Regions from separate parts of the Rhizobium sp. NPDC092011 genome, predicted to be linked through region 1. Evidence: predicted binding sites of a transcription regulator. Region 1 holds the regulator's gene; each other region holds the start of a gene.
What was found. The regulator LexA, encoded in region 1, represses DNA repair genes until DNA is damaged. The targets are predictions, from matches to a motif close to TGTTCNNNNTGTGTTCNG.
Positions count from the first base shown of each region.

Region 2: ACIQJ2_RS23375 (DNA recombination protein RmuC) is a predicted target of LexA. The motif match lies at 4,020-4,037, and genes of this name have one in related genera.
Region 3: ACIQJ2_RS11915 (ATP-dependent helicase) is a predicted target of LexA. The motif match lies at 4,529-4,546, and genes of this name have one in related genera.
Region 4: ACIQJ2_RS17385 (sel1 repeat family protein) is a predicted target of LexA. The motif match lies at 1,424-1,441, and genes of this name have one in related genera.

Region 1 covers NZ_JBIVSO010000002.1:1,236,320-1,243,786, forward strand. The annotation lists gene eno (phosphopyruvate hydratase) at 1-866, opposite strand, end outside; gene kdsA (3-deoxy-8-phosphooctulonate synthase) at 1,015-1,854, opposite strand; gene ACIQJ2_RS14390 (VOC family protein) at 1,851-2,738, opposite strand; gene lexA (transcriptional repressor LexA) at 3,158-3,880, shown strand; gene ACIQJ2_RS14400 (ComEC/Rec2 family competence protein) at 3,861-6,320, opposite strand; gene gltA (citrate synthase) at 6,602-7,467, shown strand, end outside.
Region 2 covers NZ_JBIVSO010000006.1:120,233-127,699, reverse strand. The annotation lists gene dapE (succinyl-diaminopimelate desuccinylase) at 1-858, shown strand, start outside; gene ACIQJ2_RS23395 (hypothetical protein) at 845-1,444, shown strand; gene truA (tRNA pseudouridine(38-40) synthase TruA) at 1,461-2,264, opposite strand; gene fmt (methionyl-tRNA formyltransferase) at 2,264-3,211, opposite strand; gene def (peptide deformylase) at 3,395-3,910, opposite strand; gene ACIQJ2_RS23375 (DNA recombination protein RmuC) at 4,097-5,275, shown strand; gene ACIQJ2_RS23370 (ribokinase) at 5,377-6,276, shown strand; gene ACIQJ2_RS23365 (methyl-accepting chemotaxis protein) at 6,471-7,467, shown strand, end outside.
Region 3 covers NZ_JBIVSO010000002.1:722,395-729,861, reverse strand. The annotation lists gene ACIQJ2_RS11925 (efflux RND transporter permease subunit) at 1-3,075, opposite strand, end outside; gene ACIQJ2_RS11920 (efflux RND transporter periplasmic adaptor subunit) at 3,072-4,238, opposite strand; gene ACIQJ2_RS11915 (ATP-dependent helicase) at 4,599-7,064, shown strand; gene ACIQJ2_RS11910 (winged helix-turn-helix transcriptional regulator) at 7,205-7,467, opposite strand, start outside.
Region 4 covers NZ_JBIVSO010000003.1:438,364-445,830, reverse strand. The annotation lists gene ACIQJ2_RS17390 (pyridoxal phosphate-dependent aminotransferase) at 1-811, shown strand, start outside; gene ACIQJ2_RS17385 (sel1 repeat family protein) at 1,154-1,417, opposite strand; gene ACIQJ2_RS17380 (DUF2147 domain-containing protein) at 1,878-2,216, shown strand; gene ACIQJ2_RS17375 (hypothetical protein) at 2,478-2,645, shown strand; gene ACIQJ2_RS17370 (AMP nucleosidase) at 2,767-4,269, shown strand; gene ACIQJ2_RS17365 (hypothetical protein) at 4,287-4,604, opposite strand; gene ACIQJ2_RS17360 (YciI family protein) at 4,674-5,033, shown strand; gene ACIQJ2_RS17355 (YciI family protein) at 5,044-5,406, shown strand; gene ACIQJ2_RS17350 (YciI family protein) at 5,424-5,801, shown strand; gene ACIQJ2_RS17345 (RNA polymerase sigma factor) at 5,812-7,050, shown strand; gene ACIQJ2_RS17340 (lysylphosphatidylglycerol synthase domain-containing protein) at 7,059-7,467, opposite strand, start outside.

The DNA.
Region 1 (7,467 bases):
TCGGCCATGCCGTCTTCGATCGAAATGATCGGATACTGAGCTGCGAGTTGAGCGAGGTATTCTGCCATCGCGCCGGATTCCAGCGTCCGGCCTTCGCCTTCGAGCACGTACTTGCCGTCCTTGAAGAATTCGGTCGAAGCGCAGTCGAGGCCGAGAGCAACTTCTTCACCCGGCTTGTAGCCGGCCTTTTCGATCGACTTCATGATGAAATCGAGCGCTGCCGGGGCGCTCGAGAGGCCCGGCGCGAAACCGCCTTCATCGCCGACGTTCGTGTTGTGGCCCTGCGCTGCCAATTCCTTCTTGAGGACATGGAAGATTTCCGAACCGATGCGAACGGCGTCGCGGATGGATTCGGCGCCAACCGGCAGGATCATGAATTCCTGGAAGTCGATCGGGTTATCGGCATGGGCGCCGCCGTTGATGATGTTCATCATCGGAACCGGCAGCAGGCGAGCGTGGGCGCCGCCGACGTAGCGATAGAGCGGCAGGTTAGCGCTCTGGGCAGCGGCCTTGGCAACGGCAAGCGAAACGCCGAGGATGGCGTTGGCGCCGAGGCGCGACTTGTTCGGCGTGCCGTCGAGCTCGATCATGATGTTGTCGAGCTGGATCTGGTTTTCAGCGTCCATGCCGCCGATGGCATCGAAGATTTCCGAGTTGACGGCTTCGACAGCCTTTTCGACACCCTTGCCATGGTAGCGCTTGCCACCATCACGAAGCTCGACGGCTTCATGTGCGCCGGTCGAAGCGCCCGACGGAACCGCCGCGCGGCCCATGCTGCCATCTTCGAGGTAGACATCGACTTCGACAGTCGGATTGCCACGGCTGTCGAGAATCTCGCGGGCGATAATGTCGGTGATTGCGGTCATGATAGCTTCCTGCTCGCTGGTTTATAAATCGATTTAAATCGTCATAATCGAAGGCGCGGAAATTACAATGCGGAACCGCGCCTTGATTTTACACTCCTACAGGCCGCCTAGCGCAAATTCATGTCAGCCTGTTGAATGCCTGTGTTTTTCAAGCCTTGGCGATGGCGTCGAAGGCCAGCAACTTCTCGAGAAGCCGCGGCATATCCTTCAGATAGACCATGTTCGGGCCATCTGACGGCGCATTGTCCGGATCCTCGTGCGTTTCGAGGAAGACGCCGGCTACACCGACAGCCACGGCCGCACGCGCCAGCGTCTCGACGAATCGGCGATCGCCTCCGCTGGAGCCACCCTGCCCTCCGGGCTGCTGCACGGAATGGGTGGCGTCAAAGATGACAGGCGCACCCATCGCCGCCATGATCGGTAGAGAGCGCATGTCGGAGACGAGCGTGTTGTAGCCGAAGGAGGCGCCGCGCTCGCAAAGGAGAATGTTCGGATTGCCGCTGTCGTTGAGCTTGGCAAGAACGTTCTTCATGTCCCACGGCGCCAGAAACTGGCCCTTCTTGACGTTGATGACACGGCCGGTCTTGGCAGCGGCGACGAGGAGATCGGTCTGGCGCGACAGGAAGGCCGGAATCTGCAGGATATCGACCGTCTTGGCGACGACGGAGCATTGCTCTTCGGTGTGGATATCAGTCAGAACAGGAAACCCGTATTCCTTTTTCAGATCGGCGAACACTTCCATGGACTTTTCAAGGCCGATACCGCGCTTGCCGGAGAGCGAGGTGCGGTTCGCCTTGTCGTAGGAGGATTTATAGACGAGGCCGAGGCCGAGCTTGTCGCAAAGTTCCTTCAGAACGCCTGCGATCATGAAGGCATGGTCGCGGCTTTCCATCTGGCAGGGGCCGGCAATCAGCGAGAGCTTGGCGGTGTTTGAGAACAGGACCTTGGAGGCTCCCTCACCGACAATCACTTCGGAATTCGTGCTCATGCTATCTCCTCGAAGGCGAACAACGCGCCCTGTTCGGGTGCCAGCCGCGCCAAAATACGATTGTTCTTTCGCGTGTATGTGACGCCGTTAGCAGCGAAATGCGACGATGTCACGGAAAGATCGCGCGTTTTGAAAAGGATTGCCCGCGCCCGCAGACCCGGATCATGGTCACTCACGCGCAAATCGTAAAACGCCTCGATGCCTTCCGGCGTTAAAAGCTCCAGATCGGCATTGGCGGCCTTAATCGTCAGGCCGAAGGAATGCTCCGATATTCTGGGCCTGTCGAGAACATCCTCGAAAAAGCTCCGGAATGCAGCCGGTCTGTTCGTCGACATGGCCACCCGCGCAATGCCGGTGACGCCGTTTTCATGGCGTTCGAGCATGGTGCGGTCGGCCGCTAACGGATTGATGCGCTGACAGCAGAACGCCAGAAAATCCGGCGCACGCAAATCTGCAGCAAAAGCGAGGCGAAAACCGGCCGTCGTTTCCGTTCCATCCGGCATCTTCATGGGTCGCGAAAAATCAAGCATCGGCCCCGCCGAGATTGTGGCACCCCGCAGCCGCTCATCATCAGCAACCGCGTCATCCGTGCCGAAGACCACTGCCGAAAAACCATCGTCCCCGACGCGAAACCGATAGGCCTGATCGCGTGCGACAAAGACGTTGCCGTCAGCGATGCTCGCTTCGCATTGCTCCTGCGAGGCCACGCCCAGAGGCTCCAGGTAGGTCTTGTCGGAGAAGAAGACGCAGGCATTCTCGGTGCCGAAAGGATGGCGTGCATCTGGAGCAACCGTGAAGCCGAGTTTGCCGAGGCGTTCGCGCGCCAGAGCAATGTTGACGGTCGGCAGAACGAGATGATCCAGCGGATGCGGCGACGAAGTCATGGCTTCTCCTATTTCCGAACGGAGCAGATTTGCGCCCATCCATCGGCTATTTCAAGACGGCAACGAAAGGCTCGCCAAAAGCGCAGCACACTCGGACAGCGATCTCGTAAACGTGACTGCTGATTCTCCTCCGTAGCCGGCTCACCCTGTCCGATATCGCCCCTACGGGAACCGCGCACAGACAGCTTAGAAAGCCGCGGTTGAAAAGCAGATTCGTTCTATTCTTCCATATTTATCAATGAGCTCGATTGCGCACCGTCCCGCGGGTCTGCCGATGGATCCATTCGAGAATGATAATTCTTTAATTGATCGAGCGCGACTTTACCGAAATTTAAGTACTTGCGGAACACATATGGAACATATAGTGTCCGTTCTGGATTTGTTTCACGACTATTTCTTGATTCTGGGGTTCCAAAACGATGTTGACGCGCAAGCAGCAGGAACTGCTTCTCTTCATTCACGAACGCATGAAAGAGTCTGGCGTTCCGCCATCTTTCGACGAGATGAAGGATGCATTGGATCTGGCATCCAAATCCGGCATCCATCGTCTGATTACCGCGTTGGAAGAACGCGGTTTCATCCGCAGGTTGCCAAATAGAGCCAGAGCTCTCGAAGTCATCAAGCTGCCGGATGCCTATAATCCCAGCCTGCAGCAGCGCCGCGGCTTCTCGCCGAGCGTTATTGAAGGCAGCCTTGGTAAACCTCAGCCGGTCGCTCCGCCTCCGCCGCCGAAAGTGGCGAATGACGATCACAGCAGTTCGGTGTCTGTACCTGTAATGGGTCGTATCGCAGCTGGCGTGCCGATCTCGGCTATCCAGAACAACACCCACGATATTACCGTTCCCGCCGACATGCTTGGCGCAGGTGACCACTATGCCTTGGAAGTCCGAGGCGATTCGATGATCGATGCCGGAATATTCGATGGCGACACCGTCATCATCCGCAATTCGACAACCGCCAACCCGGGCGACATCGTGGTTGCTCTCGTCGACGACGAAGAGGCAACTTTGAAGCGCTTCCGCCGGAAGGGTGCCTCCATTGCCCTTGAGGCGGCTAACCCGGCCTATGAGACGCGCATCTTCGGCCCGGATCGCGTCAAGGTACAGGGCAAGCTCGTCGGGCTTATTCGCCGCTATCACTAACCGGTGACTTCGGCTCGATTGGCGCACCGAATGTACCTGTGCGCCAATCATAGGTTCGATGCCGCGTCCAGGGGCGCTGTGGATTTTCGAACGCAGTAGACACGATCGGCTTATCGCCACTCAGATCCATCTCCACCGATCCGGTTCGCCGCAGTGTGGCGCCGGTATAGAGCAAAGCACCCGAACGACACCGGTCGAGACGCAGGCGTATAGGCGTCACGACGATATTCGCCGTGTCGCAGGCCGGCGGCAAATAGGCAGCGTTTTCGATGGTCACCAATATGGTGCCATTCTCAAGCATCGCCACGCACCACGCACCTTTCTGGCACGCGAAACTTCCCTGCATCGTCCGATCGAGAGCCTCCTCCATTGCATTGCGAACCGCTTTCTGTTCGTCGGCATTCAGCCGGCGGCGGCGTTCCTTCTTGGTGACCTGAGGAAGCCGGCTATCGGCCGGAAGAACGGTCGGTGGCTGGTGGTCGGCCGCAACCATCGCTTTCTGCCATTGCTCGAAAATGAAAGCCTGCGGCCTTTCCCGATTTGTTGCCAGTATGTCGTCCTGCCTTAGCGCGACCAAAACGCCATCCTCGGAGATCATCAAATCAGGCTTGGGTACGCCGGAACCAAGTGCTGCTACCCCGACCGTGAGGAGCAACAGCAGAAAGCCAAGATGGCGCAGCTTGGTTCGCAACACACTCATGGCCAGAAAGCCGGCGATGAAAGTCGGCATCAACCAAGCCGGTTGCCGCCCGAAGGTAATATCGCCACCCCAACCAGCGACCGTCTTCGCGACAAGAATGACGATCTCCAGTCCCTCTCCGGTGACTTTCCAGAGCGGCCCATCGAGGCCGAAAGGCATCAGCAGCATCGCGGCCATGCCAAACGGCATGACGATGAAAGAGACGATCGGCATCGCGGCAAGATTTGCGGCCAGCCCGTATGTCGCCAAACGGTGAAAATGCTCTATGGAAAAAATGGCGGTTGACGCACCACCGATGAAGGATGTCGACACTATGCCGCCGAAGAAGCGCGAAACGAACAGCACCGGGCTCAGCAATCTCGACCTTGAAATTATGTTTTCGCGATGCTGCCGCCGTTTCCAGAGCGTATAACCGGACACCAGCGCCAGTGTCGCGGCGTAGGACATCTGGAAACTTGGCCCGAGCACTTGCGACGGCGATAGAACAAGGATGACGATCGCCGAGAGTGCCACGTTTCGAAGGCTGATCGATGGCCGGTCGAAGAGAACTGCGACCAGCATGATCGCCATCATGATGAAGGCTCGTTCGGCCGATACGCCGAAGCCGGATATGAGGTAGTAGGCCGTTACCGTGACCAATGCGCCGAATGCGGCAATCTTCTTGGTCGGCCATGCCTGCGCCAAGCCTGGAAACAGGCTGAACAGATAACGCAAGCCGATGTAAAAGATGCCGGCAGAGAGGGCCATGTTCAGGCCGGAAATGGCAATGATATGCGTCAGACCTGCCGTTCTCAGCGCCTCCGTCGCCTCGTCCAAGAGCGCCCGTCTCTCATCGGTGACAAGTGCTGCCGCGAAGGCGCCCGTGTCACCAGGCAAAGTCCTTCTGATCCTGTCGCCTATGCTGTTGCGAAGGCCGGCGAGCCAGATGTCCGCTCTGTCCAGCAACGAGCTTTCGGCTTCATCACCAGACGGAGATAATAGTGTCGGAGTGCCATAGGCAAAGCCATTCGCGCCGATGCCATTGAAGTAGGAACTGAACGCGAAATCGTTGAGGCGCGGCAGAGCTGGCCCAGCCGGTGGCGTCAGTCGGGCTCTGACCTGAATGCGATCCCCAAGGGTGAATGGCTCTGCCTGTTTGCGCACGAAGATGGTGACCCGCTCCGGCGGCCTGTGAATAGACGGTTTCTCCGTCGCGTCGATCTTGACGACGTAACGCCAGCGTCCATTGTCATAGGTCTCTCGCCTTTCGACCCGACCGGTAACGGTCGTCGTTACGGCCGAATCGAGCATGACTGTCGAGGCACGCCAGCTTTCCCACTGCGCAAGCGCCATGCCGAGACTCATGAGCATGCCGGCGAAAAGCAGATGCCGCAGCAGCCGGCCCGCCTCCGGCTTGAAAAGAAAACCGCCTGTGAGAAGCAGACATGCGGTTAAAACCGTCTGCGGAGGTGGATCGCTATCCACTCTAAACCAGAAAATCGCTCCGACACCCATATAGATCGGAGTGAGGAGAATGGCGCGGCCATGCACCGCCTCTTCTTCGACAAGCCGTCCAACAACGGCTCGCATATGGTTGAGGGCGAGATAAATCCGCGCCGCCAGGGATGCCTGATCTTGCGTGCGCTCCCGTTGTCCAGCATTGATGCGCGGGATGATTGTGGCAATGGCATGGCGTTGCCGCGAAGGCAGAACAAGGTCCCGGCCATCCTCTTGCTGCTCCGGTGCCTCCAAATTAGGCATTCACCGCCTGCCCCGCGCGAAACCACAGCTTTCGCGCGATTTTTGCCGTCACCGCTAGGTGATTTCAACCAAAATCGGCATGTTTGCGACGAAATAGATCTATCCGCGGTGCGTGGTATGACCCATGCGCCTAGTGCAGTGCCCAAAAGTTGATACTGCGATGCACAATTTGGCACTAGGATAACTTGGCATTAGGCTCTGGATCATATAGCTAGTCGGTAGTCGCTTAACCTTTTGGCGCTTTTTATGGCGTCAATCCCGCCAAATCTTGGAGGATCAGCATGACGGAACAAAGCGCGAAACTAACTTGGGGTGAGAAGACGGTAGACCTGCCGGTCAAAACCGGAACCATCGGCCCAAGTGTCATTGATATTGGTGCCCTTTATAAGAACACCTCCACTTTCACCTACGATCCTGGTTTCACCTCGACCGCGTCGTGCGAGTCCAGCATCACCTATATTGATGGCGACGAAGGCGTTCTGCTGCATCGCGGCTATCCGATCGACCAGCTGGCCGAACACGGCGATTTCCTCGAAGTCTGCTACCTGCTCCTTTACGGCGAACTGCCGACCGCCGCGCAGAAGAAGGACTTCGATCATCGCGTCGTACACCACACCATGGTGCATGAGCAGATGTCGCGCTTCTTCACCGGTTTCCGCCGCGACGCGCATCCGATGGCCGTCATGTGCGGCTGTGTCGGCGCCCTTTCGGCCTTCTACCACGACTCGACCGACATCACGGATCCGCATCAGCGCATGGTCGCTAGCCTGCGCATGATCGCCAAGATGCCGACGCTCGCCGCCATGGCCTACAAGTACCATATCGGTCAGCCGTTCGTTTATCCGAAGAACGATCTCGACTACGCATCGAACTTCCTGCGCATGTGCTTTGCCGTTCCTTGCGAAGAGTATGTGGTCAATCCGGTGCTGGCGCGCGCCATGGACCGCATCTTCATCCTGCATGCCGACCACGAGCAGAATGCATCGACCTCGACGGTTCGTCTGGCGGGTTCGTCTGGCGCCAATCCGTTCGCCTGTATCGCTGCGGGCATCGCCTGCCTCTGGGGTCCTGCCCATGGTGGCGCCAACGAAGCTGCGCTCAACATGCTCAGCGAAATCGGCACCGTCGACCGCATTCCGGAATTCAT
Region 2 (7,467 bases), on a different contig from region 1:
TGCTTTGCCGCGGCGGTCGCGCGGCATATCGAGAAGCACGGCAAACCCGCCGGCTCGATTTCATTCCTGATTACCGGCGACGAAGAGGGACCGGCGATCAACGGCACGGTCAAGCTGCTGCAGTGGGCGGCCGAACGCGGCGAGAGATGGGATGCATCGCTCGTCGGCGAACCGACCAATCCGGACCGACTCGGCGACATGATCAAGATCGGCCGGCGCGGCTCGATCTCAGGGTTCATCACCGTCCACGGCGTTCAGGGCCATGCCGCCTATCCGCACCTCGCCGACAACCCGGTGCGCAGCATCGTCAAGTTGACAGAGGCGCTCCTCGACCCGCCCTTCGATGCCGGCACGGACAATTTCCAGCCGTCCAATCTCGAAGTGACGACGATCGATGTCGGCAATGCCGCCACCAACGTCATCCCTGCCAAGGCGACCGCTGCCTTCAACATCCGTTTCAACGACACCTGGACGGTCGAGGCGCTGAAGGCCGAGATTATTGGCCGCCTCGACGCGGCAGCCGCCGATGAAACGCTGCGCCCAGGGCGCGCGCCGGCAAAATACGACATCACATGGTCCGAACGACCGAGCCAGGTCTTCCTGACGCGCAACAACGCGCTGATCGCTTCGCTCTCTTCCGCCGTCGAAAACATTACCGGTCAAAGACCGGCACTTTCGACGACAGGCGGCACTTCAGACGCCCGCTTCATCAAGGACTATTGCCCGGTGGTGGAATTCGGCCTCGTCGGCAAGACCATGCACATGGTTGACGAACGCGTCGCAGTCTCGGATCTCGAAACGCTGACCGAGATCTACCAGACCTTCATCAAGCGTTGGTTCGAGAATGCCGACCTTTAAGGAAGTTCAATATTATCTGTCCGGTCTCTGGCTGCTGATCCGCATGGATGCGCGCGGCTTCCAATATCTCGACATATCGGACCGGGGCATGCTGCGCTCCTTCTGGGCGATCCTATGGAGTCTTCCGTCGATCGGTATTTCCTGGCTCTGGTGGCAGCAGGCCTACCTGACCGCCATGCCGCCTGAAACCTCGACCGGCCTTGCCTTCTTCCTGCGCCTCGCCCTGGTCGAAGCCGCAAACTGGATGATCCCGCTCGTTCTCGCCGGCGTGCTGCTGCTGATCTTTCGGTTCGGCGATAAATTCGCCCCCATCGTCGTCACCGTGAACTGGCTCGGGGTGCCGACGTCCTATCTGAACGCGCTGCTCATCGCGGTGATCGCCTTCGTTCCAGGCTCCAGCGGGCTTGTGGCGCTGCTATGGCTGGTATTGATGATGGCGATTATTTTCTCGCTGGCACGCATCCTCAGAATGATTTGCGGCACACATCCGCTGTTCGTCGGCGCACTGACGCTGGTGCTGCTGATCCCGACGATGCTGCTAACGGATTTCCTTCAGCGGTTTCTCGGCGTTTACCCGCCGGGTTGAGGCGCGCGGGGCAAGACTAAGAGAGATCTTCGCCCTCGTCACTCTCCCCTTCGATGCCGGCCGAGCCGCCGCCTTCGCGATAGTCCACCTGCATGAAATAAAGCCCGTCCGGCGGGGCAACGGGGCCGCAGGCCTTGCGATCCCTGGCTTCGAGAGCGGCGCGAACATCGCCGGGTGTCCACTTACCTTCGCCGGCCAGCTTCAGCGTGCCGGCGAACGAGCGGATCTGATTGTGCAGGAAGCTTTGTGCGGTCGCACGGATCTCGATCAGTTCGCCGCTACGGGTCACATCCAGCCGATCGAGCGTGCGCACCGGGCTGTTTGCCTGACAATGCGCAGAACGGAAGGTGGTGAAATCATGCCGCCCCACAAGGGTCTGTGCTGCGGCATGCATGATCTCGTGATCCATGTCCTTCGGCACCCACCAAGCACGCCCGGCTTCAAGCGCAAGCGGCGCCCGGCGTGCGATGATGCGATAGAGATAGTGTCGGCGGATGGCGGAGAAACGCGCGTCGAAACTCGTATCGACCTCTACGATATCCAGAATGGCGACCCGGTCTCCAGCCATCCTCAGATGAGCGTTCAGCGCATTGCGCAGCGTGTAGACCTTCCATTCCTTGGAAAGGTCGGCATGCATGACCTGCCCCATGGCGTGCACGCCGGAATCGGTGCGGCCCGCGCCGCGGATCGAAACAACCTCGTCGGTCAAGGACAAGATGGCGCGTTCGATCGCTCCCTGAACTGAAGGCCCGTTTTCCTGACGCTGCCAGCCGACATAGGGGATGCCGTCATATTCGACGATCATCTTATAACGCGGCATCAGTTCTGCTCCGAGGCGAGCACGGTGCCGGGCGCAATCGGTGTGCCGCGCAGGAAATCGGCCGCCGCCAGTGGCTTGCCGCCAGCCTTCTGCAGCTTCGTCAGCCTGACGGCGCCGGAAGCGCAGGCGATGACAAGATCGTCCGTCAGGACGTGGCCGGCCGCGCCGTTGCCCTCGGCCAATTCGGAGCCAAGCACCTTGATGCGCTCCGGGCGGCCTGCAATATCGGCCTCGAACCAGGCGCCAGGGAAAGGCGACAAGCCGCGAATGTGATTGTGGACGTCTGCTGCCGGCTTGCCGAAATCGATTCGCGTTTCGCCCTTGTCGATCTTTGCGGCGTAAAGAACGCCCTCGGATGGCTGGGCCGTCAGCGGCAGTTCGTCATGCTCGAGCTTGTTCATCGCCTCGGCCATGGCCTTCGCGCCGACAAGCATCAGCCTGTCATGCAGCTCGCCTGACGTCATGGTGCCGCCGATCTCGACTTCGCGCGTGAGCGCAACCGGGCCGGTGTCGAGCCCCTTGTCCATCTTCATGACCATCATGCCGGTCTTGGCGTCGCCCGCCATGATCGCCCGCTGGATCGGCGCCGCACCGCGCCAGCGCGGCAGCAGCGAGGCGTGGCCGTTGTAGCAGCCGAGGCGCGTGCCGGTGAGGATGGCTTCCGGCAGCAGCAGGCCGTAAGCTACGACGACGGCGACATCGGCATTCAGATCGCGGAAGCGCTGGCGCACGTCCGCATCCTTGAAGTTGACTGGTGTGAACACGGGCAGGCCCAGCAATTCGGCCGCCTGATGCACCGGCGACTTCTGCAGGTCGAGCCCGCGTCGACCGCCGGGTCGGGGTGGCTGCGTATAGACCGCGCGAACCTTATGCCCGGCATCGATCAGGGACCGCAGCGTCGGCACGGAGAATTCGGGCGTTCCCATGAAAATGATATTGAGCGACATGCGATCCATCCGGCTTAAGATATCAGGTTTCGAGTGACCCGGCAGCGACAGCACACGCGCTATTGGAGGTCAAACGCTAGCCGCCATCGGACAGGTCAGGCGCGGTGATCGATGGTTCCGGTCTCCGCATCGTAGCGAACAAAGGCCGCAGCACAAATGAAGCGGCCTTTGTCAGAAAATGCTTCAGAGAGCCTTAGCCTTGGCAGCCTTGGTGAATTTCTTGATCACCATCTCGCGCTTCAGGCGGGAAATATAGTCGATGAACAGTACGCCGTTCAGGTGATCGATCTCATGCTGTACGCAGGTCGCCAGCAGGCCGTCCGCCTCGGTGATCTGCTCCTTGCCGTCACGATCGAGATGCTTGACCGTCACGCGCGCCGGACGTTCCACTTCGGCATAGTAATCCGGAATGGAGAGGCAGCCTTCCTCATAGACCGAACGATCGTCGGACGAAGCGACGATTTCCGGATTGATGAAAACCAACGGCGTCTTTTCTTCGCCCTCGCGCGATACGTCGATGACAAGCATACGGCGCGCAACGCCGACCTGGATGGCGGCAAGGCCGATGCCCGGCGCGTCATACATAGTTTCCAGCATGTCGTCCGCGAGACGCTGAGTTTCGATATCGATGCGCTCGATCGGCTTGGAAGCCTGACGGAGCAGCGGATCGGGTAAAATGATGAGTGGCTTGATCGTCATGACGTTTCCCATAACGCATCTTGTTCTGCGATGGAATCGCCAAGATGGCCGTATCGAGGTGTTTTTTCACCGAAGGCAGCCTGGGCTGGAATAAACGTCAGAAAAATCTTGTTCACGTTTTGATCTAGATATTCACGACGGTTTTGTTATGGTGTCCGTAAGAATTCCACGAGCATACTCGGTTCCATGTCCTTCATCATCTTCGGCCAAACCATCTCCACGATCCAGGTTCTGACCGGCCTCGTCATCCTGCTCCTGATCGCCGTCCTTGTGCTGATAATGCGCGGCCGCGGGCGATCCGAGGATGACATGCTCGAGGCAGAGCACAATATGGCGACGCTGTTGCGGGCTCAGGCGGAGATGCAGGGCCGGCTTGCCACCATGGCCGAGGTATTCGGCTCCCGGCAGGCCGAACTCAATCAGGCCATCGGCCAGCGGCTGGATGGCATGTCGCAACGGGTGACGGCAACGATCGGCGAGCAGACGCGCTCGACCCATGAAAACCTGCGCCGCCTGCAGGAAAGGCTTGCCGTCATCGATGCCGCCCAAACCAATATCCAGACGCTGGCGAAGGACGTCGTCGGCCTGCAGGCCATTCTTTCCAACAAGCAGACCCGCGGCGCCTTCGGTCAGGCCCGTATGGAGACCATCATTGCCGACGGGCTGCCGATGGGTGCCTATGCGTTTCAGGCAACGCTTTCCAACGGTTCGCGGCCGGACTGCACGGTTCGCATGCCGAACGGCTCGCCGCCGCTTGTCATCGATGCCAAGTTTCCGCTCGAGGCATGGAACGCCATTCGCGCCGCCGCCACTCCCGAACATGGCAAGATCGCCGCACAGCAGTTCCGCCGCGATCTGGAGCTGCATATCCGCGACATCTCCGAGAAATATCTCATTCCTAGCGAGACGCAGGACACTGCCTTCCTGTTCGTGCCCTCCGAATCGATCTTCGCCGAGATCCACGAGAATTTCGAGGCGATCGTGCAGAAGGCACAGCGCGCCCGCATCGTCATCGTTTCGCCGTCGCTGCTGATGCTGTCGATCCAGGTCATTCAGGCGGTGTTGAAGGATCAGCGTATGCGTGAGCAGGCTCACGTGATCCAGAGCGAGGTGGCGCATCTGATGGACGATCTGTCACGCCTGGACGAGCGTGTGCGCAAGCTTCAGGGTCATTTCGCCATGGCGCAGAAGGATGTCGACATGATCGTCACCTCGGCCGACAAGCTGGCGCGGCGCGGAGAGCGGATCGAGGCGCTGGAATTCGAGACGGCAAAAGAACCGGCAAAGCCACGTCCGGAAGAAAGGCCGAAGCCCGCAGACAACCGCACGAGCCAACTCAAGCTCAGGGTAGTTGACGAAGACTGATCGCTTCGGCAGTGTCGCGCCCAATCGATGCATGATCCCAAAAGAGATAAGGCAACCTTCGGGCAGGATCATGCAGGACAACACCCAGGGCAGGATATCGCATGATCACCATCTTCGGCTCCATCAACATGGACCTCATCGCCACCACGGATCGCTTGCCGAAGCCGGGCGAAACCGTTGCCGGCAACGGCTTTGCTACCGCCGCCGGCGGCAAGGGCGCCAATCAGGCACTTGCCGCGCGTCGTGCAGGTGCAACCGTGCGGCTCAGCGGCGCGGTCGGCAATGACGGCTTTGCGGAACCGGCACTTGCCCTGCTCGACGCTGCCGGTACCGATCTTTCTACCGTCAAGCGCGTCTCCGAACCCACAGGCACGGCACTGATCCTCGTAGGCGGCGACGGAGAAAACATGATCGCCGTCGTTCCCGGCGCAAACGGCACGAACACGGCCGAACACGCAACGGCCGCCGTCTCCGCGCTGAACCCCGGCGATACACTGATGCTGCAGCTCGAAATTCCGGTTTCCGCCGTCGAGACGGCCCTCGGTGCCGCCAAGGCCAAGGGCGTGCGAACGGTCCTTAATCTCGCCCCCCTGATCCCCGAGGCCCCGCGCCTTGGCCGGCTCGCCGACATCGTCATCGCCAACGAGACGGAATTCGAGAGACTGGCCGGTCAGGACAACATGTCCGCAGCAGAGCGCGAGTCGGCTCTCGTTCGCTTGCACGGCGAGACTGGTCAGACGCTCATCGTGACGCTTGGCGGCGACGGCGTCATCGCCATTCGCGATGGCGAGGTTTCCCGCGCCAAGGGCCTGGTAATCGAACCCGTGGACACGGTTGGCGCCGGCGATACGTTCTGCGGCTATTTCGTAGCAAGCCTCGACCAGGGCATGGACTTTCAGGCCAGTCTGCGCCGCGCGGCGGTCGCCGGGTCGCTCGCCTGCCTCAAGCCGGGCGCTCAGCCATCCATTCCGGTCGCTAGCGAAGTCGCCGAGAAGCTCTAAGTACAAAACCCCCTAAATACAGTGGAGCGCAATTAATTAAATTTTTGCGCTTCCATATCATTCTCCTCTGGCCTGGCGCGTATACCCTTCCGGCCGCGGCGGCAATTCTCACGGCGGCTCTATGAAAGGGCCATCCTGCGCCGACTTTGCATGCGGATAATGTGCATCCCACGCATCGCTTTTTTGAGGAAATGATGTTCATCTTTCGTATGAAGTCGCTTGCGGCCAAGCTTATCTTGGTCACCGGGCTGGCGATTGCACTCGTCTTGCTGGTCTCCAACCTCCTGCTGATCTCGCAGACGCGCGACCGCGTCGAAGCCTTGACGATGGATCAGGCCAACACCGAGGCCAAGTCCATTTCCAACGAGATCGCCGCCAATGTCGGCGAAATGGCCAGTGCCGCCCGCTCCATGGCCGCCGTCGTCGGCCGCGCCCACGAGGGCCACAATCTCGATCGCAAAGGCATCATCAACATCCTCAAGGCCAATGTCGAGCAGAACGCCTTTGCCTTCGGCAGCTGGTTCTGCGAGCAGCTCGGTGCCATAGACGGCAAGACGACCGAACTCGCCAACAACAAGGACCAGGGCGTCAACGAGAAAGGCGCCTTCGCACCTTACTGGTCGAAGACCAAGGACGGCGGCATCCAGTTCTCGACCTTCGACAACGATTATACAGCTCCATGGTGGAAGCTTGCCGCCGATAGCGGCAAGGGCGCGATCACGCCGCCCTATCTCGCACAGGGCACCGACGTTCCGACGACCATGAGCTCCATCGCCTATCCGGTCATGTCCGGCGGCAAGATGATCGGCGTTGCGGGTGTCGACCTCTCTCTCTCTTCGCTCTACACGAAGCTGCAGAAGCTTCACCCGTTCGGCTCCGGCCGCGTCCTGCTGGTTTCGCAGGATAACAAGTGGCTGGTCGCGCCGACCGCCGATCTGCTGATGAAGGACTACAACGGTTCGGGCGTCGACGTCGTCAAGGCGGCACTGACCTCTTCTTCCGCAAACATCCTCAAAAACCTTTCCGAGAATGGCGGCGAAGAATTCGATCGCGTCGTCTACCCGTTCGCGGTTCCCGGTCTCAATGCCACCTGGGTCGTTCTCATCGATGTGCCGCACAGCGCGATCGCAGCTCCCGTGCGCGATCAGACCTACACGATGGTCGTCTCCGGCATCCTGGTGCTCATCGCTG
Region 3 (7,467 bases), 510 kb from region 1:
TGTCTGCGGTTTGGCGAAGCGCGCGATGAGAAGGTAGGCGACGGGCGTGATGTAGAGCGTGACCAGGGTTGCAAAACCAAGACCACCGACGATCACCCAGCCGAGCGCGATGCGGGCCTCGGCACCCGCCCCTTCGGCGAAGACGAGAGGCACGCCGCCAAGAATGGTCGCGATCATCGTCATCATGACCGGACGAAGGCGCAGAGCGCACGCCTTTTCGATCGCCTCGCGCACGCCCTCGCCCTTGTCGCGAAGCTGATTGGCAAACTCGACGATCAGGATGCCGTTCTTCGCCATGACGCCGACCAGCAGCACGAGACCGATCTGGCTGTAGATATTCAGGCTCGAACCGGTGATGACGAGCGCAAAGACGGCGCAGGCGAGGCCGAGCGGCACGGTAGACATGATGATCAACGACGACAGCACGCTTTCAAACTGCGCGGCAAGGACCAGAAAGATGATGACAATGGCGAAGCCGAAGGTAAGCGCCATGCCACTGGAGTTTTCCTCCAGCGTGGCGGCTTCGGCAAGCGGCATCAGTCGTGCCCCAGGCGGCAATAGAGGCGTGGCAATCCTGGTCACCTCCTCCACGGCCTGCCCGAGCGACATATCGTTCTTCAGGCCGGCGGTGATGGCGACGGACGCCAGCTGCTGCTCGCGGGTCAGCTGCGGCGCAACGGCATTTTCCTTCAGCGATGCGATGACTGACATCGGGACGATCTTGCCGTCGCCGGTTTTCAGAAAGACGTTTTCGAGATCAGTCGGATCGTCGATCGGCCGCATCGTCGAGGTCAGCAGCACCGGATAGGATTCGCCGGCGACGAAGACGTCGACCACGGAGCGCCCTTCGAGCAGGGATTGAAGCGCCATCGAGAGCCCCGATATCTCGATCCCGAGATCGGACGCCCGCTCCCGATCGATATTGACGGAGACCTGTGCCTGCGTCGGTTCGTTGTTGAGGCGTGGCGTGTCGAACCGACCCGTTGCATCCAGCGCCTGCACCAGTTTCAGGGCCGATTGCGTCAGCGCCTCGTGGTTGCTGCCGATCAGAGCCATCTGCACGCCGCTGCCGGCGCCACGGATGCGAAGGCTGTTTGACTGGATGGCCGTACCGCGCAGAGCCGGCACATCGGCCATGGCACGGTTGATATCGGCAACGATTTGCTGCTGCGTGCGATGGCGCTCGCTCCAGGGCGCCAGAGTCAGCACCATGAAGCCGGTGTTCTTCTGGCTGTTCAGACCGGAGATCGCATAGATGTTGCGGAGATCGCCGCTATCCATCAGTGGCTGCAACCGCTCCTCGACGCGCTGCAGCTGGTCCTTCGTGTAATCGAGGCCCGCGCCTTGCGGCGTCGTAAGACGCAGCATGACCATCGCGCGGTCCTCGGTTGGCGTCAGCTCGCTTTTGACATTCATGAACGCCAGAATGGCGGCGGCTGAGAAAACCGCACAGAAGACGATGACAACAAACGGTGCGTTGAGACAGGTCTTGAGCGTGCGCTGATAGACGCCGGCGAACAGACCGCCGAAATGGCCGAGTACGCCGTGTTCCTCGCGCATCTCCTTGGTCAGCATCCGCGAGGCGAGCATCGGGCAAAGCGTCAACGCCACGATCGACGAGAGGCCCACCGAGAAAGCGAGCACGAAGCCGAACTCACGGAATAGGCCACCCACCTGCCCCGGCAGGAAGGATAGCGGGATGAACACGGCGGCAAGCGTCGCCGTCGTGGCGATGACGGCGAAAAAGACCTCACGCGTGCCGAGCACGGCGGCAGCGCGCGGTCCGATCTTCTCCGCTCTGCGGCGCACGATATTCTCGAGTACGACGATGGCATCGTCGACCACGAGGCCGGTCGCGAGCACGATCGCCAGCAGCGTTAGAATATTGATCGAAAAGCCGACCATATAGAGCGCGGCGAGCGTACCGATGAGCGCCACGGGCATGGTGACGACGGGTATGAGCGTCGCCCGCCAGTCGCGCAGAAAGAGGTAGATGACGATGGTGACGATCAGCGCCGAAAAGACGAGGGCCAGCATCACTTCATGGATCGCTCCCTGAATGAACAGGGCGTCATCACTGGTGACGACGATGCGCGTCCCCTCCGGCAGCGACTTCGAGAGCTGCGCAACGACCGTCTTCACGCCCTCCGAAATATTCAGCGTGTTCGACTGAGCCTGACGGATGATACCGAGGCCGACGCCCTGAACGCCGTTGGATCGAAGCGCCGTTGTGCCGTCCCTCGGCCCGAGCGTAACGGTCGCGACATCGGAGAGCCGCACGCGATCCTTGACGATCAGCCGGGAAAAATCCTCCGGCGTCTGCAGTGCGGCTGTGGCGCGAACCACGATATCCTGGCGGGCGCTCTTCAGCGATCCGGCCGGTACATCGAGCGCGGCGGTCGCAAGCGCCGTCGTCAGGTCACCGATCGTCAGTCCCCGTCCGGCAAGCGCCGCCTGATCGATGTCGATCCGGAAAACCTTCTCCTGATTGCCATATAGCTCAACATCGGCAACGCCTTCGACAGAGGCCAGCCGATCCCTGATTTCCTTGTCGACGAGCTGCGTCAGGTCGTCCATCGTCATGGTACTGGATGTCACGGCGAGACGCATGATCGGCTGCGAATCCGAATCCGCCTTGACGATCTGCGGCGCATCCGCCTGATCCGGCAATTGCTCGGTGATCCGGCCGATGGCATCGCGGACGTCGTTGGCCGCAACCGATAGATCGGTAGCGTCGGAAAACTCCAGCGTCACCCGGCTCTGCCCGAAGGAGGAGCTGGACGACACCGATTTCAGACCGCTGACGCGGGCAACTGCGCCTTCGATGATCTTCGTCAGCTCCTGATCCACCGTCTGCGGCGACGCGCCTTCGAATACGGTTCGCACAGTAACGACCGGACGATCGACGTCGGGCAGTTCACGCACTTCGACACCGAAATAGGCGGCAAGACCTGCGACGACCAGGAGCGTATTGAAAACCAGCGCCAGGATCGGCCGCCGCACGAAAAGGGCCGTGAAGGACTGCTTGCCTGCGCCCGCGCCGCCCTCTGCCATATCATCGCCATGGGTCATCATTGCGTGATGACCTCCGTGGCTGGCGCGACATCGCGGGCAAGGCGAACTCCGCCGCCTTCTGTCACGCGCTGCAAACCCTCGATGACGATGAGATCGCCATCGCGCAGATCGCCCTTGACCAGGACGGCATCCGGATTGCGCTGCACGATACTGACACGCACCTTCGAAGACTTGCCATCGGCAACACGCCAGACATGCGCGCCCTCTCCATCCCATTGCACCGCAAGCGGATCGACCGAAGGATAGGGATTGCCGGCAAAGCGCATGCCGACATTGAACGACATGCCGGCACGCAGCTCATCCGAGGCATTGTCGATGCGCGCACGCACGCGCAGGGTCCGGCTGGCGCCATCGACGCGATTGTCCACCGCCTCGACCGCGCCGGTGAAGACCCGCCCCGGCAGCGCGACCGATGTCGCCTCGACAGGCTGATCGACCTTGACCGTATTGGCAAAGCGCTCAGGCACCCAGTAGTCCACCAGGATCTCGGAGCGATCGTCCAGCATGACAATATTGGTAGCCGTCGTCACATTATCCCCGACGACAACGGGAACGATGCCGACAATCCCGTCGATCGGAGCGACAATATCCCGGCGCTTCAGCGCAAGCTCCGCCGATTGCAACGCCAGCTTTGCTCCCTGCTCCACGATCTCGGCATCGAAGACGTCCATCCGCGACACAGTGGATTTGATGTTGCGATAGAGCTGGAATTTCTCCGACGCGCTCTTGAGCGCCACTTCCGCCTGTCCTCGGGCAATGATCTGTTCGTCATCGTCGAGACGCGCCAACACCTGCCCCTGCTTCACCCTGTCGCCGGATTTGATGAGGATCTCCCGGATCGTGCCCGCTGCCTGCGGCATAACGACGACCGAGCGGATTGCATCGCCGGTGCCGATGGCGCTGAGGCGATCATTGACGATGCCGCCGACCACGGGATGCGTAAGGACCAGCGGCGTATTCTGGCCGCGCCCCGCGCCGCCACTGGCGATCTTGCCGGCCTGACCGCCCTTCGCATCGTCGCGGGGTGTAACCATCGCCACGACGGAAGCCGGGACACCGGCTTTCTGCAGGAGGCTGGCCGCACCCGGCACGAAGGCCACCGCGGCGACAAAACCCGCCACCAGCACGAGAAAGGATAAGGAAAGCTGTTTCCAGGCGGTCATGCACGTCTCCGGCTTGTTGTGTCAGAGGCGATGAAATCGCGTCGTCGGTTTGTGATGGCCTCGTCGCTTCAGGAGCGTGTGCCGAGGCCGGATTCGGGTCGATGGCGATATAACGCACGATTGTGCCCGATTTGCTGCAATATCGTTTTTTTGAGCATATGGGGCAAGATTGACCGCGAATTATGACAAAGTTGTAATCTTGGCGGAGACAACGACGCGTTTTATCCACTGCCTGACAAGCCGTTTATGACGGGAAAATCCACCCCCCCGATCGCTTCATCACCTGTAAATGTGCACTTTTTGTTCTATTTTCAGCCCGTTTCTTTTGCCTTTCGGGGTAGAATCATTACATTGGGCCGCATGACCATCGGACACGACGACATTCCTTTCTTTGACGAGGAGCCGGAACATCTGGCGCCGCGACACCCGGCACCCAGCGCCAGCAGCAATGGCGGCGGCATTGCCGCCCGCGCCATGGCAGCGCGCGACGGCGGTCGCCGGCCGGATTATCTCTCGGGCCTCAATCCGGAGCAGACGGAAGCGGTCGAGACGCTCGACGGCCCAGTGCTGGTGCTTGCCGGCGCCGGCACCGGCAAGACGCGCGTGCTGACGACCCGCATTGCGCATATCCTCTCCACCAACCGCGCTTTCCCCAGCCAGATTCTTGCCGTGACCTTCACCAACAAGGCGGCGCGCGAGATGAAAGAGCGTATCGCGCTGCTGGTCGGCGGCGCGGTCGAAGGCATGCCCTGGCTCGGCACGTTCCACTCGATCGGCGTCAAATTGTTGCGCCGTCATGCCGAGCTGGTCGGCCTCACCTCCAGCTTCACCATTCTCGACACCGATGACGTCATCCGACTGATCAAGCAGTTGATTCAGGCCGAAGGGCTCGACGACAAGCGCTGGCCAGCCAAGCAGTTCGCCGGCATGATCGACACCTGGAAGAACAAGGGCCTCAGCCCCGCCGATATTCCGGAAGGCGACGCCCGCGCCTTTGCCAACGGCAAGGGCCGCGAACTCTATACCGCTTACCAGAACCGTCTGAAGACGCTGAACGCCTGCGACTTCGGCGATCTTCTGCTCCATCCGATCAATATGTTCCGGCGCAACCCGGACATCCTGAAAGATTATCACCAGCGCTTCCGCTATATTCTGGTCGACGAGTATCAGGACACCAACACGGCCCAGTACATGTGGCTTCGCCTGCTGGCGCAGCGGCAGAAGGGCGAGCCGCAGAACGTCTGCTGCGTCGGCGACGATGATCAATCGATCTACGGCTGGCGCGGCGCGGAGGTCGACAATATCCTGCGCTTCGAGAAGGATTTTCCGGGCGCCAAGGTCATCAAGCTCGAGCGCAACTACCGCTCCACCGAACATATTCTCGGCGCAGCCGCCCATCTGATCGCCCACAACGAGGGCCGGCTTGGCAAGACGCTCTTCACCGAACGCTCCGATCCCGACGACATCAAGGTGCAGGTGCACGCCTCCTGGGATTCCGAGGAGGAAGCGCGCGCCATCGGCGAAGAGATCGAGCAGCTTCAGCGCAACAAGCACAATCTCAATGACATGGCGATCCTCGTGCGCGCGTCTTTCCAGATGCGCGAATTCGAAGATCGTTTCGTCACGCTCGGCCTGAACTATCGGGTCGTCGGCGGCCCACGCTTCTATGAGCGCCTCGAAATCCGCGACGCCATGGCCTATTTCCGCCTCGTCTGCCAACCGGCCGACGATCTTGCCTTCGAGCGCATCGTCAACACGCCGAAGCGCGGTCTCGGCGACACCACCGTGCGTGCGCTGCATGACTACGCCCGCGTTCGCAATATCCCGATGCTGGCGGCAGCGGCCGATATCATCGAGACGGATGAAATGAAGCCGAAGGCGCGCAAGGCACTGTTCGACGTCGTGCAATCCTTCCGCCGCTGGCAGGGCCTGCTTGAAAACACGCCGCATATCGAGCTTGCCGAGCAGATCCTCGAAGAGTCCGGCTATACGGACATGTGGAAGAACGACAAATCGGCGGAAGCGCCGGGACGCCTGGAAAACCTCAAGGAACTCATCCGCTCCATGGATAGTTTCGAATCCATGCGCGGCTTCCTCGAGCACGTCGCCCTCGTCATGGATGCCGAACAGAACGAAAATCTCGACGCTGTCTCGATCATGACGCTGCACTCGGCCAAAGGCCTGGAATTCGAGACCGTTTTCCTGCCCGGCTGGGAGGAAGGCCTGTTTCCGCACCAGCGCTCGCTCGACGAAAGCGGCCGCGCCGGCCTCGAAGAAGAGCGCCGCCTCGCCTATGTCGGGATCACCCGCGCCAAGCGCCGCTGCCACATCTGGTTCGTTTCCAACCGCCGCATCCACGGCCTGTGGCAATCCACCATCCCTTCCCGCTTCCTCGACGAACTGCCGGAAACGCATGTTCAGGTCGCTGAAGTCGAGCAGTCCTATGGCGGCTATGGCCGCGGCGGCTACGGCCAGTCACGTTTCGACAAGGCGGAACCCTTCGCCAACTCCTATTCCACCCCTGGCTGGAAGCGCGCCCAGGCAAACCGCAACGATGCGACCCGCGACAACTGGGGCAGCCGCTCCGGCCACGCCGTCGAGCGCATTGGCTACGGCGAAAGCGGCCCGAAGGTCCGCACCATCGATGGCGAGCTGGTGGCCAAATCCACCTCCTCCGAACCCTCGAAATTCATGGTCGGCGACCGCGTCTTCCACATCAAGTTCGGCAACGGCAACGTTTCCGAGATAGAAGGCAACAAGCTGACGATCGAATTCGACCGCGCCGGGCAGAAACGCGTGCTGGACGGATTTGTGGAGAGGGTGTGATCTGATTAAGCCGGCCCGCTGGTTTGGGACCAGAGGGTGAGCATCAATGCAATGGCAACATCAAGCTAACCGAGAAGACAAATCCTATTTGGCCGGACTTATACTACGAGCTCTGGTTAAGCCTGTCGCGCATCAGCCACCTAGTCATCTCGCCCCTTGAGCCACAGCCCAAACTCCTTCACCACGGCCACCACCTTCTCCAGGCGGCTCCCATCTTCCGTCAGCGAATACTCGACTTTCACCGGAACAGTCGGATAGACCGTCCGCCTGATCAGGCCCGCCTCCTCCAGCGCACGCAAATCAAGCGTCAGCATTCGCTGAGAAATGCCAGGCATCAGCCGCCGCAACTCGTTGAAGCGCTGTGGCCCATCGACAAGATAGGACACGATCAGCAGCCGCCAGC
Region 4 (7,467 bases), on a different contig from region 1:
CGCGCGCATGGTTATCGAGCCCGGCACGCCCGTCGTCACCTCGCTCGGCGGCTATCCCACCTTCAACTTCCATGTCGCCGGCTTCGGCGGTCGCCTCGTCACCGTGCCCTATGTCAATGATCGCGAAGATCTCGACGGGTTGCTCGAGGCGGTGAAACGGGAGAATGCGCCGCTCGTCTATTTCGCCAATCCCGACAATCCGATGGGAAGCTGGTGGGATGCCGAAAAGGTCGTCGCCTTCGCCCGCGCGCTGCCGGAAAACTGCCTGCTCATTCTCGATGAAGCCTATAGCGAAACCGGGCCTGCAAGTTCGCTGCCTGATATTTCGGCCCTGATCGATCTGCCGAACGTGCTGCGCACCCGCACCTTCTCGAAGGCTTACGGCCTTGCCGGCGCCCGCGTCGGCTACGCCATCGGTGCACCGGAGACGGTGCTGACCTTCGACAAGATCCGCAACCATTTCGGCATGAATAGGCTCGCGACTGCGGCCGCCCTCGCCGCGTTGAAGGATCAAGCCTATCTCACCGAGGTGGTCGGCAAGATCCAGGCAGCGCGCGACATTATCGGGACGATAGCTCGCGACAACGGCTTGCTGCCTCTCGCTTCCGCCACCAACTTCGTCGCCATCGATTGCGGCCGCGACGGCGTCCATGCCCGTGCCATCGTCGACGGGCTGATCCAGCATGGCGTCTTCATCCGCATGCCGGGGGTGGCCCCGCTCAACCGCTGCATCCGCGTCAGCGTCGGACCCAAGCAGAATCTGGACCTCTTGGCTGAAGCGCTGCCCAAGGTGCTGAAGGCGATCGACTAAGCCGGAGAGCCTTTCCGCTTTTCTTCGAAACGCGACAACGCTCTATCCTTTTTTGTTATTACGCAATTCCGGACAGAAAACCGCTGCGCACTTTTCCTGGAGTTGCTCTACTGCATAATTCCTTAGGTCGGAATCGACTTGAGGATAAAATTATGCAGCAGATCTAAAGTGCTACAGCGACCTTTGCGCGTCATATATGACGCGCGGCGCTGTAGAACGACGAAACCGCGCCAGCCTTGTTCCGGCTGGTCGCGGTTTTCATCATTCGGCTGGCGTCTCCGTCGTCCGCCGACATCCCCTCCCTCGAGGTCAGTCTTCAGGTCGTGTTCTTTGCGGCACGCTTCAGTGCGTCGTCATCCACTCGCGAGCGGCGCGGAGCGCGGTTGCGAGCTGCATCTTCGTCAAGGTTGCGGCGACGTCGGCACGAAGCTCGGCGGCCCGCGCACTGCCACGGATGGCAGCGATATTCAACCATTTATGGGCGGCAACGAGGTCTGCGGAGCAGCCCCGGCCAGTCGCATAGTTCACGCCCAGCTCGCAAAGGGCATCGGCGCTATTGCCACCCAACATGGCCATTTCAGACATCGGTGTTTCGAAGCGTGCCATCGGTTTTGTCCCTGTTTACTTCCGTTCGTATCTGCCCTGTTTTCCGTCCGAACCTTGCCGTCATTCGCGGCTTTCCGGTTCTTCCGGTCGGCGGGTTTGCCCCGCTCGTTTGATGGCTTCACTATCGCAGACGGCTTTCAAAAAACGGCTAAAATGCATGCTTAATTCGATGCAAACAAAGTACAAATGCTTGGTAAACTTCGGTTTTTGTTAAACATCGCTTCCCTTGCAAATTAAGGACTTTTGCGCGAATTTTACGCTTCGTTAAGATCCGGATTTAAACCCTTCGTTCACCACGAAAAAAGCCGAGACGATCACAAGCAGCATTTCGGCACGGCAACAGGAGCCGCCAAACCGCGATTTCACGCCCGCAAAATATATTTACCTTTACGTTCGCGTCAGATAATCTCGCGCCAGTTCCGGTCATCGCACCGGCAGGTACCTGGGGAGGAGCAACCATATGATCCGTGTGACCATTCTAGCCGCGGCGCTGCTCGCCAGCGCGGGCACCGCATTCGCCGAAGAGCCGATCGTCGGCAACTGGAAAACCGTCGCCGGCGATACCGCCGCCATCGCGCCCTGCGGCGACAGCTATTGCGTGACGTTGAAGACAGGCAAATATGCCGGCAAACGGATCGGCAAGATGCAGGGCAAAGGCGACACCTACACCGGCGAACTCACCGACCCGTCGGAAGACAAGACCTATAGCGGCTCCGGCACGGTCAGCGGCAATACCGTCAGAATGAAAGGTTGCGTGCTGAAGGTATTCTGCAAGTCGCAGACCTGGACCAGGCTTTAAAAGCAAATCCTCTGCACAAAAAATGCCTGCTCGACCCGCCCGCCATCGACCGGCGGGTCTGCAATCAAATGAGTAGCGCGTGATGTCATCCGTAAACCGCCTATACTTTGCGGCAGCACGCTCTATCGGATCAAACGGGCCAGCTCGAAGCTGGTAATATTTCTGAACGCCGGATGAACCGGTATCTCAGCACCCGTTCAGCCTGACCATGGCAAAACAGTGTCCAGTATAGGGCACGGTAGGGCCAGGAACATGGACTCGATGATCATCGCACGGCGCTTTGTCGTTATTATGCTGTTTGCGGCCGTCTTCGCATTCAGCTTTTCGGTTGCGGTCGAACATGCCGGTCGCAGCGGCGCGCAATCGCATTTCGGGGCAAGCTTCACCTGCCTGCAGACCGGCGCGCCTTATTGCACGACGGTGCAATAGACAGACACCACCGCACCGCGGATGACCGGGGTGCGAATGCGGCCAAAAAATAGCTGAGAAAATCCGAGCCCCGCTTTTGCAACGTCGTTTGCTTGTTAACAACGACACTCTATAATAGCTCATGAGCAACCGAATCTCTCCCTTTTCGCCCCTCGACATCTCCTCCCCCAGCCCGTTCCAGCCGCGGACCTTCGATGATCCGGCCAAGGCGGTCGAAGCGCTGACGGAGCTTTACGACCGCAATACGGCGTTCCTGATCGACAATTTCACCAAGCTCGCGCAGGGTGCGCCCATTACGGCGCGTTATCGTGCTTTTTATCCGCAGGTCAGCATCGAGACGACGAGCTTCGGCCATGTCGATTCACGCCTCTCCTATGGCCATGTCACCGCGCCGGGCGTCTACACGACGACGATCACGCGGCCGCATCTCTTCAAGCACTACCTCGAGGAACAGCTGACGCTGCTGATGCGCAGCCACAACGTTCCGGTTGTTGTGTCGGAGTCGACCACGCCGATCCCGCTGCATTTCGCCTTCGGGGAAGGAGCCTATGTCGAGGCATCCGCGGCGGTGTTCGAGGATATCCCGCTACGCGATCTCTTCGACACGCCCGATCTGAACACCACGGATGACGAGATCGCCAACGGCGAATATATCCCGCCGCCGGGCGAGCCCTCGCCACTTGCACCGTTTACGGCACAGCGCATCGATTATTCGCTGGCCCGCCTGGTTCACTACACAGCGACCAGTGCCGCGCATTTCCAGAACTTCGTGCTGTTCACGAACTACCAGTTCTATATCGACGAATTCTGCAAGTGGGCGCGCGACCTGATGGCGAGCGGCGGCGACGGCTACACCGAGTTCGTCGAACCCGGCAATATCATCACCGAGGCAGGCTCCAGCCAGCCAGAAGGCGATACGACACCGCCGCGCCTGCCGCAAATGCCGGCTTACCATCTGAAGAAGAAGGGCCATGCCGGCATCACCATGATCAACATCGGCGTCGGCCCGTCCAATGCTAAGACGATCACGGACCACGTCGCCGTGCTGCGCCCGCATGCATGGCTGATGCTTGGCCATTGCGCCGGTCTGCGCAACAGCCAGCGCCTCGGTGACTATGTGCTTGCGCACGCCTACATGCGCGAAGATCACGTTCTCGACGACGACCTGCCGGTTTGGGTGCCGATCCCGGCTCTGGCCGAAGTTCAGGTGGCACTGGAGGCCGCGGTTGCCGAAATCACCGGCTATGAGGGCTTCGAACTGAAGCGCATCATGCGCACGGGCACCGTTGGCACCATCGACAACCGCAACTGGGAGCTGCGCGATCAGGCAGGTCCGGTCAAGCGGCTGTCCCAGGCCCGTGCCGTGGCGCTCGACATGGAATCGGCCACGATCGCCGCCAACGGCTTCCGTTTCCGCGTGCCCTACGGCACGCTGCTCTGCGTTTCGGACAAGCCCCTGCATGGCGAGCTGAAGCTGCCGGGCATGGCAACCGCCTTCTACCGCACCCAGGTGAACCAGCATCTGCAGATCGGCATCCGCGCCATCCAGAAGCTGGCCGAAATGCCATCGGAAAAGCTGCATTCACGCAAGCTGCGCAGTTTCTTCGAAACCGCGTTCCAGTAACTCACGAGGCGCTTGCCTCACTGCCCGTCCACTGGCACGGAGTTTACCTTCGCAACGGCCGCAACTTGCGGCCGTTCGTCGCTTGGCTGCGCACCCAAGCCCAGGCATAGGATCAGGAAAGCAAAACCCGCAAATCCGATCCAGATGCGATACACCACCCTGCCAGCATCGGCCACCTCAAGCAGCTCCTCTTCCGACAGCGTTTTCCTTTGCCAATAATGAACGATTGCGGCTTCCAGACCGTACATTTCCGTCTCTCCTTGTCGTGATGACGGAACTGGTCGACCGACGGCGGCCTTTTTCGACAGCGCCGGAAATTTTTGCCATGCTGCCAATCAGGGTGTCGATTTGCGCGAAAGCCGCTCGTCTAGGGCTGTCAGCAAATTGAAAGAGGAGACGCTGCGATGAAATATCTCTGCCAAGTCTGGTTCGATGGCACGACGCTCGACGTCATGACCAAGGAGGAAAAGCACAAGCTCGATTCAGATTCGCTCGGCTATGATCGCGATCTGATGGCGAGCGGCAATATGATCCATGCCGAAGCGCTGCAATCGCCGACGTCCGCAGTAACCGTGCGGGTCCGCAATAGCGAGACCGCGGTGACGGATGGTCCCTTCATCGAAACCAAGGAATATCTTGGCGGCTTTATCCTGATCGACGCGAAAGACCTGAACGACGCGATTCGCATTGCCGCCGGCATTCCGCTTGCCAAGCTTGGCGCAATCGAGGTGCGCCCGATCTATAATTTTGGCCCGGATGCTTGAGGAGGCGACCATGAGATTTCTTTGCCAAGTCTGGTTCGAGAGCGCAGAGATCGCCAAGATTTCCGAAGAGGAAGGGCGAAAGCTGACGCAGGATTCAATCGACAACGACAATCGGCTGCGCGAAAGTGGCCACATCATCGTCGCCAATGCCTTGTATGAGCCGCAAGAGGCCAGAACGGTCCGGGTGCGCAAGGGCGAAGCCGCCGTCACCGATGGTCCTTTCGCCGAAATGAAGGAGCATCTCGGTGGCTTCGTGCTGATCGAAGCGAAGGACATGCAGGAAGCGACTGAAATTGCCGCGACCTTCCCCGTCGCCCGGTACGGCATGATCGAGGTTCGCGCCGCCTACGACATACGCTTTCCGGACCAATAGCTAGAAAGGAAAAAGACATGCGGTTTCTGTGCCTGATCTACACATCCGTCGACGTCGACGGACGCCTCAGCAAAAGCGAGATGAACCACCTGATCGGCGAGCATTTCGTTTATGACGAGGGCCTGCGGAGGGACGGCACCCTGATCGTGTCGGATGCGCTGGAGCTGCGAAACAGATCGATCGTTGTCCGGCCGCATGGCGACACCTTTTCCGTCACGGACGGGCCATTCGTGGAAACCAAGGAATATCTGGCCGGCTTTTATCTCATTGACGCACCGGATCTGGAAAGCGCAGTGGATATCGCCAAACGCATCCCGTCGGCGCGTTACGGTGCCATCGAGATCCGTCCGGTGCGCACCCTGACCCTTCAGGGAGACCTTGCGGAGACATCCTGACGCCGTGTCGCTGAACCAAACCATCGACAACATCTATCGCAGCCACTCTCGTCGCGTACTGGCAACGCTGATCCGTCTGCTCGGGGATTTCGACCGAGCCGAGGAGGCGCTTCACGACGCCTTTGCGGCGGCGGCGCAGCAGTGGGCGGAGGAGACGATCCCGGCCAATCCTTACGCCTGGCTCGTCTCTGCCGGGCGCTTCCGCGCCATCGATCACATCAGGCGCCGGACGCGCTTCGATGCGGCTCGCCCTGATATTGCCGAGAGCCTTTACCCGGAGGGAGAGGCGATGGAGACACAAGAAGTCGAAGAGATCGAAGACGACATGCTGCGGCTGATCTTTACCTGCTGCCATCCCCTCGTGCCCGCCGAAGCGCGCATGGCGATGGCGTTGCGAGAGGTTTGCGGGCTGACGACGGAAGAGATTGCCCACGCCTTCCTGATCCCGGCACCGACCGTTGCCCAACGCATCGTCCGCGCCAAGAACCGCATTCGCACCGCCCATATTCCCTATGAAGTGCCCGGCAAGACCGAGCTACCGGAGCGGTTGGCGCAGGTGCTGCACGTCATCTATCTCGTCTTCAACGAAGGCTATTCCGCATCCTCCGGTTCAGCGATAGTGCGCGCCGATCTTGCCGCGGAAGCCATTCGACTCGGCAGACTTTTACAGCAGCTGTTGCCGGATCCGGAGGTCGAAGGGTTGCTTGCGATCATGCTGCTGCAGGATTCGCGACGGCTTGCGCGCTCCGACGCATCAGGCGATCTGGTTCTGCTCGTCGACCAGAATCGCGCACTCTGGGATCGCAGCCAGATCCGCGAGGGCCTGTTGCTCTCGGCAAGGGCTATGTCGGCGGAAAGTGTCGGCAGCTATGCCCTGCAGGCCGCAATCGCAGCAGAACATGCTCGCGCTGCAACAGCTGGCGATACGGACTGGCGACAGCTTGTCACGCTCTACGACCTGCTGTTGATGGCCAGCCCCTCCCCTGTGATCGAACTCAATCGGGCAGTGGCAATCTCCATGCGCGACGGGCCGGCTACAGCGCTTTCCATCGTCGACGTTCTGCTGCACGAAGAGCGCATGGCACGGTATCATCTGACCCATGCCGCGAGGGCCGATTTCCTGAGACAGCTTGGACGATTGGACGAGGCGCGGCAGGCCTACGAAACTGCGCTTGCGCTTTGCCAGCAGGCACCGGAACAAGCCTTCCTGCGCAAGCGATTGTCCGAGCTGGATGACATCGCGCGGTGACGATCGCTTCAGCTGCGCTTGCGCCCGACCAGCAATCCGATCGCAGTTCCCGTCAGCGCCGACACGACGATCAGCAGATGCGCATTGATGCTGGCCTGCGCGAGGTTTTCGATTGCCTCTTTCGCGCTCGAAGCTCCAAAGGCCATGGCACCAGCGGTAATGCCGGCGGGATAGGTGCCGACGCCGCCCGGCGCATGCACCGGCAGAACGGATGAGAGCTCGCCGCCGAGCGCGCCGCCGAAGCTTGCCGAAAGCGGGGCGACATTCATGAGGCGGAGCGCCCAGGCAAGCACGACGACCTTGACCAGCCAGTTGACGACGGTCGTCAACCAGGCGCGCGCAAAGGCGCTGGCGTTAGCCGGCAGGCCACGCTCCAGCTCGTGAACCAGCCCCTGCGCCTTCTTCGGCAGTACCCGG